Regions from separate parts of the Brachybacterium hainanense genome, predicted to be linked through region 2. Evidence: riboswitches for the same ligand, from Rfam matches in the RefSeq annotation. Region 2 holds a riboswitch; the other holds the start of a gene.
The links. Region 2 has a riboswitch for thiamine pyrophosphate ahead of ACFFF6_RS09460 (ECF transporter S component). Riboswitches for the same ligand answer to the same signal wherever they lie in the genome.
Positions count from the first base shown of each region.

Region 1: it holds a riboswitch for thiamine pyrophosphate, as region 2 does, so the genes downstream of both, thiD (bifunctional hydroxymethylpyrimidine kinase/phosphomethylpyrimidine kinase) here and ACFFF6_RS09460 (ECF transporter S component) in region 2, are expected to answer to the same signal.

Region 1 is NZ_JBHLSV010000024.1:40,101-47,339, reverse strand. It holds gene purF (amidophosphoribosyltransferase) at 1-712, opposite strand, end outside; gene ACFFF6_RS16080 (PRD domain-containing protein) at 831-1,682, opposite strand; gene ACFFF6_RS16075 (glucose PTS transporter subunit IIA) at 1,754-3,832, opposite strand; TPP riboswitch at 4,131-4,234, shown strand; gene thiD (bifunctional hydroxymethylpyrimidine kinase/phosphomethylpyrimidine kinase) at 4,226-5,161, shown strand; gene rsmA (16S rRNA (adenine(1518)-N(6)/adenine(1519)-N(6))-dimethyltransferase RsmA) at 5,426-6,313, opposite strand; gene ACFFF6_RS16060 (TatD family hydrolase) at 6,310-7,239, opposite strand, start outside.
Region 2 is NZ_JBHLSV010000009.1:126,342-133,580, forward strand. It holds gene ACFFF6_RS09450 (M13 family metallopeptidase) at 1-1,773, shown strand, start outside; gene ACFFF6_RS09455 (hypothetical protein) at 1,770-2,348, shown strand; TPP riboswitch at 2,369-2,474, shown strand; gene ACFFF6_RS09460 (ECF transporter S component) at 2,517-3,116, shown strand; gene ACFFF6_RS09465 (ATP-binding cassette domain-containing protein) at 3,122-5,167, shown strand; gene ACFFF6_RS09470 (GNAT family N-acetyltransferase) at 5,168-5,626, opposite strand; gene ACFFF6_RS09475 (nucleoside deaminase) at 5,711-6,196, shown strand; gene codB (cytosine permease) at 6,193-7,239, shown strand, end outside.

The sequences.
Region 1 (7,239 bases), on a different contig from region 2:
CGTCGGTGATGAACAGAGCCTCCCCGGGGGCGACGTCACGGACGACCTCGTAGTCCCCGTTCTCCAGGACCAGCGACTCGCTCGCGACCACCCATTCGTCACGCCCCTCCGCCGTCGTGCGCCGCCCCAGGATCAGCGGACGGATGCCATGGGGGTCGCGGAAGGCGAGCAGGCCGTGGCCCGCGATCACCGCGATCACCGCATAGGCGCCCTCGATGCGGGCGTGGGTGCGGGCGACGGCCTCGAAGATCCGCTCGGGATCGAGATCGATCGCCGAGGTCGTCGACTGCAGCTCCCCGGCGAGCACGTTCAGGAGGAGCTCCGTGTCGGAGCTGGAGTTCAGGTGCCGGCGGTCCCGCAGCGCCATGTCCGCGGTGAGCTCCCGGGTGTTGGTGAGGTTGCCGTTGTGGACCAGGATGATCCCGTAGGGCGAGTTGACGTAGAAGGGCTGGGCCTCCTCCTCACGGGAGGCCACGCCCTTGGTCGCGTAGCGCACGTGCCCCAGACCCACGCGGCCCAGCAGGTTGCGCATGTCGCGGGTGCGGAAGCCCTCGCGGACCATGCCGCTGGACTTGCTCACGTGCATGATCCCGCCGGCCTCGGCGGTGGCGATGCCGGTCGCGTCCTGCCCGCGGTGCTGCAGCAGCAGGAGTGCGTTGTAGATGTCCTGGTTGACCGGCCCGCTGCCGACCATTCCGACGATTCCGCACATGGGGTCTCGCTTCGCTCCATCCGATTCCGGTGCCCGTCCTCGACGCGGAGGGCGACTGGACCACGGTACAGGTCGCACCGCTCGCGGCGCGCGTGATCTCGCTCGCCGCGGACACGCGTCAGGGACGGTCCCCGCCCTTCTCCATCGTCATCCGCGCGACGTGCAGCGCCAGGTAGGACACCTCGTCCTCGCTCAGACCCTGTCCCAGCCGCAGCTCGACGATCGTCGCGAGCTGCTGCGCGGTGCGCGTGGCCTCCGGGAAGTTCTCGCGGATCCCGCGGCCGATGGTGCTCTCCTGCCCCGTGAGCTGCCGATGCTGATGGATCCGCACGAACAGGTAGCGCACATGGGTGATGAACCGGGCCGCGCTCATCGTGTCCTGGGCGACGTCCATCCCGAAGCGCTCGCCCACCACGGCCAGCATCTGCTGGATCACCCCGGTCATGGTGTACGTGAACGACAGGTCGCCCGAGGCGAACCCGGCCCCCACCAGGTGCATGGTCAGCGCGGTGGCCTCGACCTCGGACAGCTGCGGATCCACGCGGGCGTTGATCGCCGCGAGCAGCTGCTGCGCCTGCCGGTACTCGTCCGCGTACAGGGTCTGCACCTCGGCCCGCAGCGGGTACTCGAGCACGATCCCTCGGCGGGTGCGGTCCAGGGCGCTCGCGACGTGATCGGCGACGGCGATCGCGAGGGTCGGCCGGGTCGACTCGCGCCCCTCGATCCCCGCCTCGGACAGCGCGAGGACGACGGCCCGCAGCACCTCCTCGTCCAGCAGGGACAGCACCTCGGCGAGGTGGTCCGGGTCGCGGCCGTCCGCGGGGACGAAGACGCGGACGATGAGGGAGGGGTCGACGGCGCAGCCCTGCTTCGAGCGGAAGCCGATGCCGCGCCCGGTGAGGATGACCTCCTGCCCTCGATCGTCACGGGCGAGCACGACGTTGTTGTTCAGCACCCGCAGCGCCTTCATCGATGCCCCTCCCTCGCGTCGTGTCCCGCTTCCGGCTCCATTGTCGCCCGGACCCGCCTCGCCGCGGCCGCTCAGCGCCGGACGACGATCACGGGATCGCCCGCGGACACGTCCACGCCCGTGCGCGGGGCGACCTCCGCCAGCTGCGCCGAGTTGGTGATCGTCATGAGGGTGATGGTCGGGTGATCTGCGGCGCGGACGGCGTCGAGGTCGACCTCGACCAGCAGCTCACCGGCGGTGACCCGGCGACCGGCCTCGACCTTCACGTCGAAGCCCTCTCCCTTCATCGACACGGTGTCGATGCCGATGTGGATCAGCACCTCGACCCCGTCGTCGGTGCGGATCCCGAAGGCGTGCCCGGTGCCTGCGACGGTGATGAGCTCTCCCGCGACCGGGGAGACGATGCTGCCCTCGGAGGGCTCGATGCCGACGCCCTCTCCGAGCGCACGCGAGGCGAACACCGGATCGGGTACGACGTCGAGGCCGAGGACCGTTCCGGGCACCGGGGCGAGGACCACGGTCTCGGGGCCTGCGCCCGAGGACAGCGGCAGAGCCGTGCCGCTCGGTGCAGGGGACGCATCCGCGGAGGTGGCCTCTCCCGCCGGGGCGCCCACGGGCGTCGGCACCGGAGCCTCGGGAGTCGCCGCCGCATCGCGGCGCGCGGTCGCCTCGGCGCGCTGCTCCGGCGTCATGTAGTCGGAGAAGTAGACCAGCGCCATGGCCACGAAGAAGGCCGCGGTGATCGCGATGGTGTACACGCCCATCGGCGAGAACACCGGGATCGTCAGCAGCGAGGTGAAGGCGAAGGCCCCGGTGTCCACGCCGCCCAGGAAGCCGACGATCACGCCGCCGACGAGGCAGCCGACCAGCATGCGCGGGTAGATGCGCTTGAAGCGCAGGTGGATCCCGTACAGGGACGGCTCGGAGATGCCGCCGAAGAGGCCTGCCAGCAGGGCGCCGGTCGCGGTCTGGCGCATGATCTGCTCGCGGTGCCGGATCGACAGCAGCAGCACGCCGGCCGTCGCGCCGAAGCAGGCGAAGTTCCAGGCGCCCATCGGGCCCTGGATGAAGTCGTAGCCCAGGGCGTTGATGTTCTGCAGCATGAGGGCGTTCAGCGGCCAGTGCAGGCCCAGCGGGACGAGGAACGGGTACAGCAGCGGGATGAAGATCGCGAAGACGATGGGGGCGTTGCCGTTCAGCCAGGCCAAGCCCGCACCGATGCCGTTGCCGGCCCAGATGCCGAGGGGGCCGATGAGGAAGGCGGTCACCGGGATCATGATGAGCATCGAGAAGAACGGCACGAACACGAGCTGCACGTTCTCGGGGAAGATGCGCTGCAGGCCGCGGTACACGAGCGCGAGCAGGGCCACCATGAGCAGCGGCACGAAGACCTGGCCGCCGTAGTCGTTCAGCTGCATGGGCAGGCCGAACACGGTGGCCACGCACTCCTGGGTGCCGAGGGTGGCGTTGGTGGTGCAGGTGATGCCCGGCGTGCCGCCCTCGGGGTTCAGCATCCCGGTGAAGTTCGGGGTCATGACCGCGGCCATCACGGCCGCGCCGACCCACGGGTCGATCTGCAGCTTCTTCGCCGCGTTGTAGGCGACCATGATCGGCAGGAAGTACAGCACCGAGCGCCACATCGCGTCGACGAAGACCCAGGTCGCGGACTTGTCCGCAGCCCGGAAGTCGACCACGCCGAGGGCGTCCAGCACGGAGGCGACCGCGATGATGAGCGAGGCGCCCAGCAGCACGCCCATCAGCGGGCGGAACGAGTCGGAGAGGTATTCGAAGAAGCTGTCGAGCCAGGCGAACTTCCCGCGGCTCTTCGCGCGGATCGCGGCCTTGACCTCGGCATCGGACTGCGGGCGCGGGGCGGCGGGCCCCGCCATCGCGGGCAGGTTCATGATCCGGGAGTACACGGTCGCGACAGCGCCGCCGATCACGACCTGGAAGCGGTCGCCGGACTGGGGCACCGTGCCCATGACGCCGTCCAGGGCGTCCAGGGCGGCCTGGTCGACCTTGTCTCCGTCGTGGAGCTGGAAGCGCAGCCGCGTCGCGCAATGCGTGAGGCTCTCGACGTTCTCCGGACCGCCGACGCCGCGGAGGATCTCCTCCGCGAGCGCGCCCTGCCCCGGTTCTGGCGTGTTCATGATGCGTCCTCGCATTCTCTCCTGGCCCGGCCCGGACCGGCGACTCCGCCGGCCCGATTCCGGGCATCAAAAAAGGCCCGGGCCGCGCGCTCGGCGCTGCCCAGGCCTTGCCTCCCCTCAGACGGTCCCGGCCCTGGCATCGCGTGGGGACGATGACGGTCCGGTCCTCGGGGAGTGACAATCCTGTGATCGATGTCGATCGTGGGTCACCCTAGCACCCGTCGGCGCCGCTGCCCAGGGCCCGGGAGAGCTCGGGCCCGTGCACGGTCCGCCCGAGGCGTCCTCCGATGCTAGGTTCGTCGGTGACACGGGGTGCTCGCCCGGACCGAGGCGCGAGCTGAGAAGAGACCCGTCGCACCTGATCGAGCTCGTACTCGCGGAGGGATGTCATCCATGCGCACCAGCCTGCCCGCCCCCGGTCCCCTCGACGGCATCGTCCCGGACCGGATCCCGAACGTCCTCACCGTCGCCGGGACGGACCCCAGCGGCGGCGCAGGCATCCAGGCGGACCTGAAGACCTTCTCGGCGCTCGGCGCATACGGCATGAGCGTCATCACCGCCGTCGTCGCCCAGAACACCCGCGGCGTGCAGGAGGTCGTGGTCCTGGAGCCGGGCTTCGTCCGCACGCAGATCCGCTCCGTGCTCGAGGACGTGCGGGTGGACGCGGTCAAGCTGGGCATGCTCGCGACGCCGCAGATCGCCGAGGTCGTGGCCGATGAGCTCGCGGCGCGTCCCGACCTGCCGCTTGTGATCGACCCCGTGATGGTCGCCAAGAGCGGCGACCGCCTGATCAGCGACGAGACCGTCGACTTGGTCCGCGAGAGGCTCGTGCCGCGGGCCGCGCTCATCACGCCGAACCTGCCGGAGGCCGCGGTGCTGCTGGGCGCCCCTCCCGAGCTCGGCGCCTGGAGGGCCGCGGCGCCGGGCGGCACAGGACGGGCGGCCGGTCCCGGCGAGGGGATGCGGGGCGAGGCGACCTCGCTCGCGCAGATGCGGGAGCAGCTTCCGTCGCTGCTCGACCTCGGCTCGGCCTGGGTCCTGCTCAAGGGTGGCCATCTGGCCGGGGACCGGAGCGTCGACCTGCTCGTCGGAGCCGCGTCCCCGGACTCGGTGCGCGAGCTGGTCGCCCCTCGGATCGCGACGACGAGCGATCACGGCACCGGCTGCACGCTCTCCGCCGCGATCACCGCGCTGCTTCCCCGCAGGGGCATGGAGGAGGCGGTGCTGGAGGCGAAGGAGTACCTCACCGGGGCGCTCGCCCACGCCGGGGAGCTCGAGGTCGGCGGCGGCCACGGCCCCGTCCACCACTTCCATGCCCTCTGGGGCTGATCCGCCTGCAGCCCCCGAGCATCCCCACGGCCACGCCTGCCCGAGGACGAGGCAGAGCCGACCCGACGCCCCCGGCTGCCCCGCGCTGAGGCAGAACAGCCCACATCTGATACAACCACGGGCAGCCCCATCACCCCACGAGCACCGCTGCCCGTGTCCGAGGCAGAACGGCCCACGTCTGACACATCCACGGGCAGTCGTCGCTCGTCCTGCACACACCGACCCATCGACAGTCGCTGGCGCGGGCAGGCGGCATGGCGGCCTTCAGGAGGCGGGGAGATCCGCGGCGGCGCGGGCGATGGCGTGGAAGGCATCGACCTCGAGGGTCTCGCCGCGGGCGCCCGGGTCGATGCCCGCCGCCCGCAGGATCTCCTCCGCGCGCGCCGAGGAACCCGCCCATGAGCCGAGCGCCGCCCGCAGGGTCTTGCGCCGCTGGGCGAACGCCGCCTCGACCACGGCGAAGACGGCCTCCCGCTCCGTCTCGCTCCCCCGGGGCCGCGCATGGCGCACGAGCCGGAGCAGCGAGGAGTCGACGTTCGGCACGGGCCAGAACACCTGGCGGGAGATCTGGCCGGCGCGCTCGGTCCGGCCGTACCAGGCCGCCTTGACGCTGGGGGCGCCGTAGATCCGGGAACCCGGCCCGGCGGCGAGGCGATCCACGACCTCCGACTGCACCATCACCACCGCCTCCTGCAGGGTCGGGAAGCGCTCGAGAAGGGTCAGCAGGATCGGGGTCGCGACGTTGTAGGGGAGGTTCGCCACGAGCGTCGTCGGGACCCGCCCTCCGGGCAGCTCGGGCAGCTCGGTCACCTGGAGCGCATCGGCATGGACGAGCCGGAACCTCGCCGGCGCGATCCCCCGCGCGGCGAGCGTGAGCGGCAGCAGCTCGGCGAGCCCGCGGTCCAGCTCGATGGCCGCGACATCGGCCCCCGCCTCGAGCAGCCCCAGGGTCAGGGAGCCGAGGCCCGGCCCGACCTCGAGGACCGCATCGCCGGCCGCGACGCCCGCGGCACGGACGATGGTGCGCACCGTGTTGGGATCGATGACGAAGTTCTGCCCGCGCTGCTTGGACGGACGGATCCCCGCGGCGTCGGCCAGCTCGCGGATGTCGCGGGCGCTCAGCAGCTGCGATCCCTCCGGCTCGGCGCTCATGCCTCGGGCCATCCGTACACCTCGAGGGTCCGCTCCCGCACCGCGCGGCAGGCCCGCTCGAGGTCGGTTCCCGTCACCTCGGCGATCGTCGCCATGGTGAGGGGGACCAGGTACGAGGAGTTGGGGCGCCCCCGATAGGGCACCGGGGTGAGGAACGGAGCATCGGTCTCCACCATCACCCGGTCCAGCCCCACGTCGGCGAGGGCGTCGCGCAGGTTCTGCGCGTTCTTGAAGGTGACCGTCCCCGCGAAGGACAGGAAGAAGCCGCGCTCGACGCAGGCGCGCGCGAACTCCACGTCCCCGGAGAAGCAGTGCAGGACGGTCCGCTCCGGGGCGCCGTCGGCATCGAGGATCTCGAGCACGTCGGCATGGGCGTCGCGATCATGGATCTGCAGCGGCAGCCCCGTCTCCTTCGCGAGCGCGATGTGGAAGCGGAAGGCGTCGATCTGGGCCTGCCGGGCCTGCTCGTCCTTCCGGGAGGTGCGGAACCAGTCCAGGCCGCTCTCCCCGACCACGACCATCCCGGGCCCACGGACCAGGACGTCGACCTCGGCGAGCGCCTCCTCCAGCGGGATCATCGGCTCGCCGTCGTGCCCGTGGCCGCGGGCGTGCAGCGCCGCCTCGTTGGGGTGGATCGCGACCCCGCCGCGCAGGCTGTCCGGGCGGGCCGAGGAGGCGAGCAGGTCCGCGGTCCAGCGCACGGACTCCAGGTCCGAGCCGATGGTGATCATCGCATCGACGCCGACCTGCCGAGCGCGCGCGACGTGCTCCTCCACGCTGAGGTGGTCCTCGCCGTCGGCGAAGTCCAGATGGCAGTGGTTGTCGATCACCGGGGACGGCAGCGGCTGCGGTGCGGGCGGCCAGGAGCGGTCGCGGGAGGTGCGGCGGGGATCGAGGTCCTCGCGCCGATGCACCGGGGCAGGCGC
Region 2 (7,239 bases):
GAGGACGCTCCGGAGACCTCGCGCATCGGCGCCGTCTTCCGCGCCTTCATGGACGAGGAGGCGATCGAGGCCCAGGGGGCCGCGCCGCTCGAGCCGCTGCTCGCCGCGATCACCGGTGCCGCCGACCGCTCCGCCCTCACCGAGCTGATGGCCGCTCCCGACGCCGGCACCTCCCTGCTGCACGCCTACGTGTGGACCGACGACCGCGACTCCACCCGCTACCAGGTCAAGATCCACCAGGGCGGGCTGGGCCTGCCCGATGAGTCCTACTACCGCGAGGACGCCTACGCGGAGATCCGCACGGCCTACGAGGGCCACCTCGCCCGCCTGGCGACCCTGGCCTCGCTGCCGGGGCGGGAGGGCCTCGTCCTCGGAGAGGCCGAGGTCCAGGCCCGCGCGGTCCTCGACTTCGAGACCCGGCTCGCCGCCGCCCACGTGGACGTGGTGCGCGTGCGCGACCGCGAGAAGTCCGACAACCCCATGGACGAGGCGGCCCGGGCCGAGCTCGCCCCGCTGCTGGACTGGGACGCCTTCGTGCGCGGCACCGGCGCCCCCGCCGAGGCCTTCGCCGTCGTCTCCGTCGGCCAGCCCGAGTTCGTGCGCGCCGCGGATGCGGTCTTCGCCGAGACGGACCTCGCCGTGCTGCGCACCTGGCTCGCCCTGCACACCGTCTCCTCCTACGCCCCGTACCTCTCCTCGGCCTTCGTCGAGGAGGACTTCGACTTCGGCGGGCGCACGCTCTCGGGCGCGGAGGAGCTGCGCGAGCGGTGGAAGCGCGCAGTCGCCCTCGTCGAAGGCGTGGCCGGCTTCGACGTGGGCCGCGAATACGTGGCCCGCCACTTCCCGCCGGAGCACAAGGAGCGCATGGACCGGCTGGTCAGCGCCCTCCTGGACGCCTACCGCGCCTCCATCGAGCAGCTCGACTGGATGACCCCGGAGACCCGCGGCCGCGCGCTCGAGAAGCTGGCCCGCTTCACGCCGAAGGTCGGCTATCCCGAGCGCTGGCGCGACTACGAGGGCCTCGAGATCGATCCCTCCGACGTCGTCGCGACCGTGCGAGCGAGCCGTCGCTTCGACGCCGCCTTCGAGTACGCCAAGGTCGGCGGCCCGATCGACGAGCACGAATGGCACATGACCCCGCAGACGGTCAACGCCTACTACAACCCCGGCCGCAACGAGATCGTGTTCCCCGCGGCGATCCTGCAGCCCCCGTTCTTCGACGCCGCGGCGGACGATGCCGTGAACTTCGGCGGCATCGGCGCGGTGATCGGCCACGAGATCGGGCACGGCTTCGACGACCAGGGCTCGAAGTACGACGGCGACGGGAACCTGCGCTCCTGGTGGACCGCGCAGGACCGGAGCGCCTTCGAGGAGCGGACCGGTCGGCTGATCGACCAGTTCTCCGCCCTCACCCCGCGGGACCTCGACGAGACCCACCACGTCAACGGGGCGCTCACGATCGGCGAGAACATCGGCGATCTGGGCGGGCTGTCCATCGCGGTGAAGGCCTACCAGGCGACCGCCGGGGCCGATGCCCCCGTCCTCGACGGGCTCACCGGGCTGCAGCGCATCTTCCTGTCCTGGGCCACCGTCTGGCGCAGCAAGAACCGAGAGAAGGAGGCCATCCGGCGCCTCGCGACGGACCCCCACGCCCCGGCCGAGTTCCGCTGCAACACGTCCGTCCGGCACATCGACGCCTTCCACGAGGCGTTCTCGCTGACCCCGGGCGACGCCCTCTACCTCGACCCCGCCGATCGGGTGCGGATCTGGTGAGCAGACCCGATCCGCCGTTCTACGTGGGCAGGACCCGGCCCGGAGTCCTCGGCTGGACGCGCGTGGGCCTGACCGCGGCGATGTCCGTCATCATGCTCGTGCTGGGCCGCAGCGCGTCCACCACCATCCCGCCCCTGCTCGCAGTGCTGATCGCCGCCGTGATCGCGCTGATGGCCCTGTGGTCCTGGTCCCGGCTGTGGACGCGGTTCATCGTCGACGAGCACGGCGTGACCGTGTCCCGCGGCGGCTTCTGGCCGCAGAGGCCCTGGCCCCTCGCGGACTTCCGCACCGTGCAGCTGCGCGAGATCCCCAGCAGCTCCCTCGGCGTGACCGTCGGGCCGCTGGGGAGGCCCGCAGGCCGGGTCATGGTCGGCGAGCCCGGCGAGCGCCGCGTCGTCGCGGGACGGCCCGTGCGCACCCCCGAGGACGTCCAGGCCCGCTACCGGATGCAGGTCTCCGCGCCCGGCACCATGGTCGAGATCATCGGCCGCGGGCAGACCCACTACCTGCTCTCCCCCGTGGACCCCGAGCGGACCGCGCTCGCGATCGACCAGGCGATCCGGGCTCGTCGCTGACGGGGTATGCTTCCAGGGTCATCCGCTGACAGGGGAGCACCGCAAGGGTGCTGAGAGTGCGCACAGGCGCAGACCCTCGAACCTGATCCGGCTCGCACCGGCGTAGGGAGTCGGGATTTCTCGCGCGGTCCTGCGCCGCGCCCCTTCCATCTCGGGAAGGAGACCATGATGACCACCACCGCAGAGGCCGCCCGCCCCCGGTTCCGGACGATCGACCTGGTCGTGACCGCGGGAATCGGAGCCGCCTTCGGCGTCGCGTTCCTCGGGTACGGCGCGTTCTACAGCCTGATCAGCCCGCTCACCGCCGCGTTCAAGCCCGCTGAGGGCCTTCTCGCCGGGATCTGGATCCTGCCGGCCGTCATCGCCGCCCTCGTCGTCCGCCGCCCCGGCGCGGCGATCGGCGCCGAGCTGATCGCCTCCGCCCTGGAGATGCTGCTGGGCGGCCAGTGGGGCTGGGGCACGATCATCTCCGGGATCGTGCAGGGCGGCGGGGTCGAGCTGGGCTTCGCGCTCCTGGCCTACCGGCGCTTCACACTGCCGGTGGCCATGCTCGCGGGCCTGCTCGCCACGAGCCTCGAATGGGTCTACGAGCGCTTCGCCTACTACGGCGAGATGGGCTGGGGCTTCGCGCTCCTTCTTCTCGCGGCGATGGCGATCTCCGGCGTCGTGCTGGGCGGTGCGCTCGGCCACGCTGCCGTCCGCGCCCTCGCCGCGACGGGTGCGCTGGATCCCTTCGGCGCCGGACGCGAGCGCGCCCGTCGCGTCTGATGAGCGTGACCACGACCGCCGCCGCGGACCTGCGTCTGGCCGGGCTCAGCTGGCGTCCGGCGACCCGGCGCGAGCCCACCCTGGAGGACGTCACCCTCCACGTGCCGGCCGGCCAGCGGGTCCTGCTCACCGGGGCGAGCGGCAGCGGGAAGTCGACGCTGCTGCTCGCCCTCGCGGGGCTCCTCGACCCGGAGACCGGCGACCTCAGCGGAACGGCCGAGGGCCCGGGACGCCCCGGGGCCCGCGCCCTGCTCCTCCAGCACAGCATCCATGCCCTCGTCGGGGCGAGCGTGGGCCGGGACACCGCCTTCGGGCCCGAGAACGCGGCGCTGGACCGGGCCGTGATCGCACGGACCGCGGCCGCTGCCCTGGACGCGGCGCAGGTGGACGTGCCCGCCTCCGCGTCCCCCTTCACCCTCAGCGGAGGCCAGCAGCAGCGGGTCGCCCTCGCCGGCTCCCTCGCGACCGCACCCGAGGTGCTGCTCCTGGACGAGCCGCTCGCGATGCTCGATGCGGCGACGGCCGATGCCGCGACCTCCGCGCTGCTCGCTGCGGCGCGCGGGCGCACCCTCGTCATCGCCGACCACGACACGGCACGCTGGCTGCCCCATGTGGACCGGGTCGTGCTGCTCGGGCCGCAGGCGAGGATCCTCGCCGACGGGCCGCCCGGGGCCGTCGTCCTCCCCCGTGCGGAGCCGCCCGGCCCTGCACCCGTCACGACCGTGGACGGGGTCGAGGTCGCCGCGCTCGAGGACGTCGCGATCCGCCGTCGCGGGAAGGATGGACCGATCCTCCACGAGCATCTCTCCCTCGCCCTGCGCGCGGGGACCCTGGGCGTGCTCACGGGTCCCAGCGGGACCGGCAAGACCACGCTGCTGCGCGTGCTCCTCGGCCTCGAGGCGCCCGCGGCGGGCACCGTGCGCCGCCCCGGCGCCGTCGCCTTCGTGCCGCAGGAGCCCGAGCACTCCTTCATCGCCTCGACCGTCCGCGCGGAGGCCTCCTCCGAGACGCTGCTCGCCCGGGCCGGCCTCGAGCATCTCGCGGACGCGAACCCGTTCACCCTCTCCGGCGGCGAGCAGCGACGCCTCTCGATCGTCGCCGCCCTCGCCCGGCGCCCCACGCTGCTGGTGCTCGACGAGCCGACCGTCGGGCTGGACGATACGCACCATGCCGCGGTGCTGGACCTCCTCGAGGAGGCCGCCGCCCGCGGATGCGCCGTGATCGCCGCGACCCACGACCCGCGTCTGGTCGCCCGGGCGGGTGCCCACCTCGCCCTGGGCCCCGTCTCCGCGGAGACGTCGACGAGCCCCTCCCGGGCGATCGGCCCCGTCCCGCGGCCCGGACGACGGACCCCGGCCGATGCCTGCAACCCGCTCGTGCTGAGTGCCATCGGACTGCTCGCGGCGATCGGCTCCTTCGGGATCAGCAGCTGGCAGATCGGCCTGGCGGCCCTGCTGCCGGTGCTGCTGCTGTCCCCGCTCGCGGTCCGCTCCCTGCGCGGGGCCGCGGTGCGGCTCGCCCCCGTGCTCCTGTCCGCCGCCGCGCTCGCCTGGACCACGGCGCTGCTGTCCCCGCTCGCACCCCTGTCCGGACCCGCCTGGCTGCTCGGAGCGAAGGAGGCGCTGCGGATCACCGTCTTCGTCTCTCCCGGCGTCCTCGCCCTCGCCTCCGTGGACGTGACCGCCCTCGGCGATGCCCTGCGGCTGCACCTGCGCGCTCCCGGCAGGCCGGTCGCCGCGGGAGTCGCAGCACTCGTGCGGATCGGCCACCTGGGCCAGCAGTGGGATCGGATCCTGACGGCCCGCGAGCTGCGGGGGCTGGGCACCCGCCGCGATCCGCGGCTGCTCGCCTCCGCCACGCTCGCCCTGCTCGTGGACACCCTCCGGAGCGCGCAGCAGCAGGCCCTCGCGATGGATGCCCGCGGGTTCGCGAGCGCCGAGCATCGCACCATCGCCGTGCCGAGCCCCGTCGGCCGGGCGGACGCGATCGGGCTCGCGATCGGGCTCGCACTGCTCGCGTGGCCGTGGGCGCTGCACCTCCTGCTGGGCTGATCAGCCCGCCCGCAGCTGCATCGGGACGTGCTCGATGCCGGCCTCGAGGAACAGGGGTCCGGTGACCTGGAACCCCTGGGAGGCGTACCAGTCCTCGAGGTGGGCCTGCGCGTCGATCCGCACGAGCCTGCCCGGCCCTGCGAGCGCGATCGCGCGGGCCATCAGGCGCCGGCCGAGGCCGCCCCGCCGCGCATCCGCGCGCACGGCGAGGCGGCCGATCCGCAGGGCGCCGTCCGGCTCCGCGAGGATCCGCAGCTGCCCGAGCACCTCCCCCTCCTGCTCGATCCACAGCAGCTCGGCGCCCTCCTCGAGCTCGCGCCCGTCCAGGTCCGCCTCCGTGATCCCCTGCTCGAGGACGAACACGTCCTGGCGCAGGCGGATCATCCGGTACAGGGTCACGGGGTCCAGCTCGCGCAGCGGCGCACGATGCACCGAGGCGTCGGTCACGGATGTGGTCATCGGACCAGGCTACGCGCCGGAAGCCCTCGGGACGGTCGTACGATGCTCCCGGCCCGCCCGTACCCCCTGACAAGGAGCATCCCCATGACCTGGACCCCGACCCCTGAGGACGACCGGCGATTCCTCGGCCTCGCGATCGAGCAGGCCCGTGAGAGCTGGGAGGAGGGCGGGGTCCCGATCGGCGCCGTCCTCGTCCACGACGGGGAGGTGCTCGCCGCCGGGCACAACCAGCGCGTCCAGAAGGGCTCCGCGATCCTGCACGGCGAGACCGACGCCATCGAGCGGGCCGGGCGTCTGCGGGCGAGCGTCTACCGCGAGAGCGTCCTGTACACGACCCTGTCGCCGTGCATCATGTGCGCCGGCACGGCCCTGCTGTACGAGATCCCGCGCATCGTGGTCGGCGAGAACCGCACCTTCGAGATGTCGGAGTCCCTGCTGCGGGAGCGCGGCGTCGTCGTCGACGTCCTCGACGATCCGGAGTGCATCGCCCTCATGGAGCGGATGATCGCCGAGCGCCCCGAGATCTGGAGCGAGGACATCGGCGTGGAGACCGCGGAGCTCGGCCGATGAGCACCGAGGTCGTCGACCCCGACTACCCGGTCACCCCCGTCCCCGCCGCCGCCCGTCGCGGCGTCGTCTCCATCAGCGTGGTCCTGATCGGCTTCACCGTCTTCGCGCCGACCCTCATGGCCGGGGCGAGCATCGGCGCGGCCTTCCCCTTCGCGGAGTTCCTGGCCGTCCTCGCGGTGGGCTCCCTCGTGCTCGGCGTCTACGTCGCCGCGATCGGCTTCCTCGGCGCCCGCACGGGCCTGACCACCGTGGTCATGTCCCGGTACACCTTCGGCACCGCCGGCTCCAAGGTCGTCTCCCTGCTGCTGGGCGGCACCCAGGTCGGCTGGTACGGCGTCGCGGTCGGCTCGATCGGCCAGATGACCGCCCTCGCCTTCGGCTGGGAGGGGCGCCTGGCCCCGGCGCTGGTGATGATCGCGGTCTCCGCTCTCATGATGCTCACCGCCCTGTACGGCTACGAGGGGATGTACTGGGTCTCCCTCATCTCCACCCCGCTCATCCTGATCCTCGCCTTCTGGATCACGGGGAGGGCCTTCGCCGAGGTCGGCGGGATCTCCGGCATGTTCGAGATCGCCCCGACGACCTCGATGACCTGGGCTGCGGCCGTCACCACCGTCGTGGGCACCTTCGCGTCCGCAGGGACGCAGGCCGCGAACTGGACCCGTTTCGCGCGCCGCGGCCGCGACGCCGTCCTCGCCTGCGGCATGGGCTTCGTGATCGGCAACGGGCTCATGGTGTTCTTCGGCGCCGTGGCCGCCCTCGCCTTCGGCGAGGGCGACTTCACGACGCTGCTGCTCAGCATGGGCATGATCCTGTGGGGCCTGTTCTTCCTGTTCGGCAACCTGTGGAAGTCCAACGCCGACGCCGCCTACGCCTTCGGCGTCGCGGGAGCGGAGATCGCGAGCTCCCCGCGGAAGGGCCCCTTCATCGTCGGCGGCGTCGTGATCGGCACGATCCTCGCGCTTCTCGGCGTCGAAGGGCATCTGGTGGGCTACCTCAGCTGGCTGGGCGTGCTGATCCCGCCGCTGGGCGGCGTGCTGATC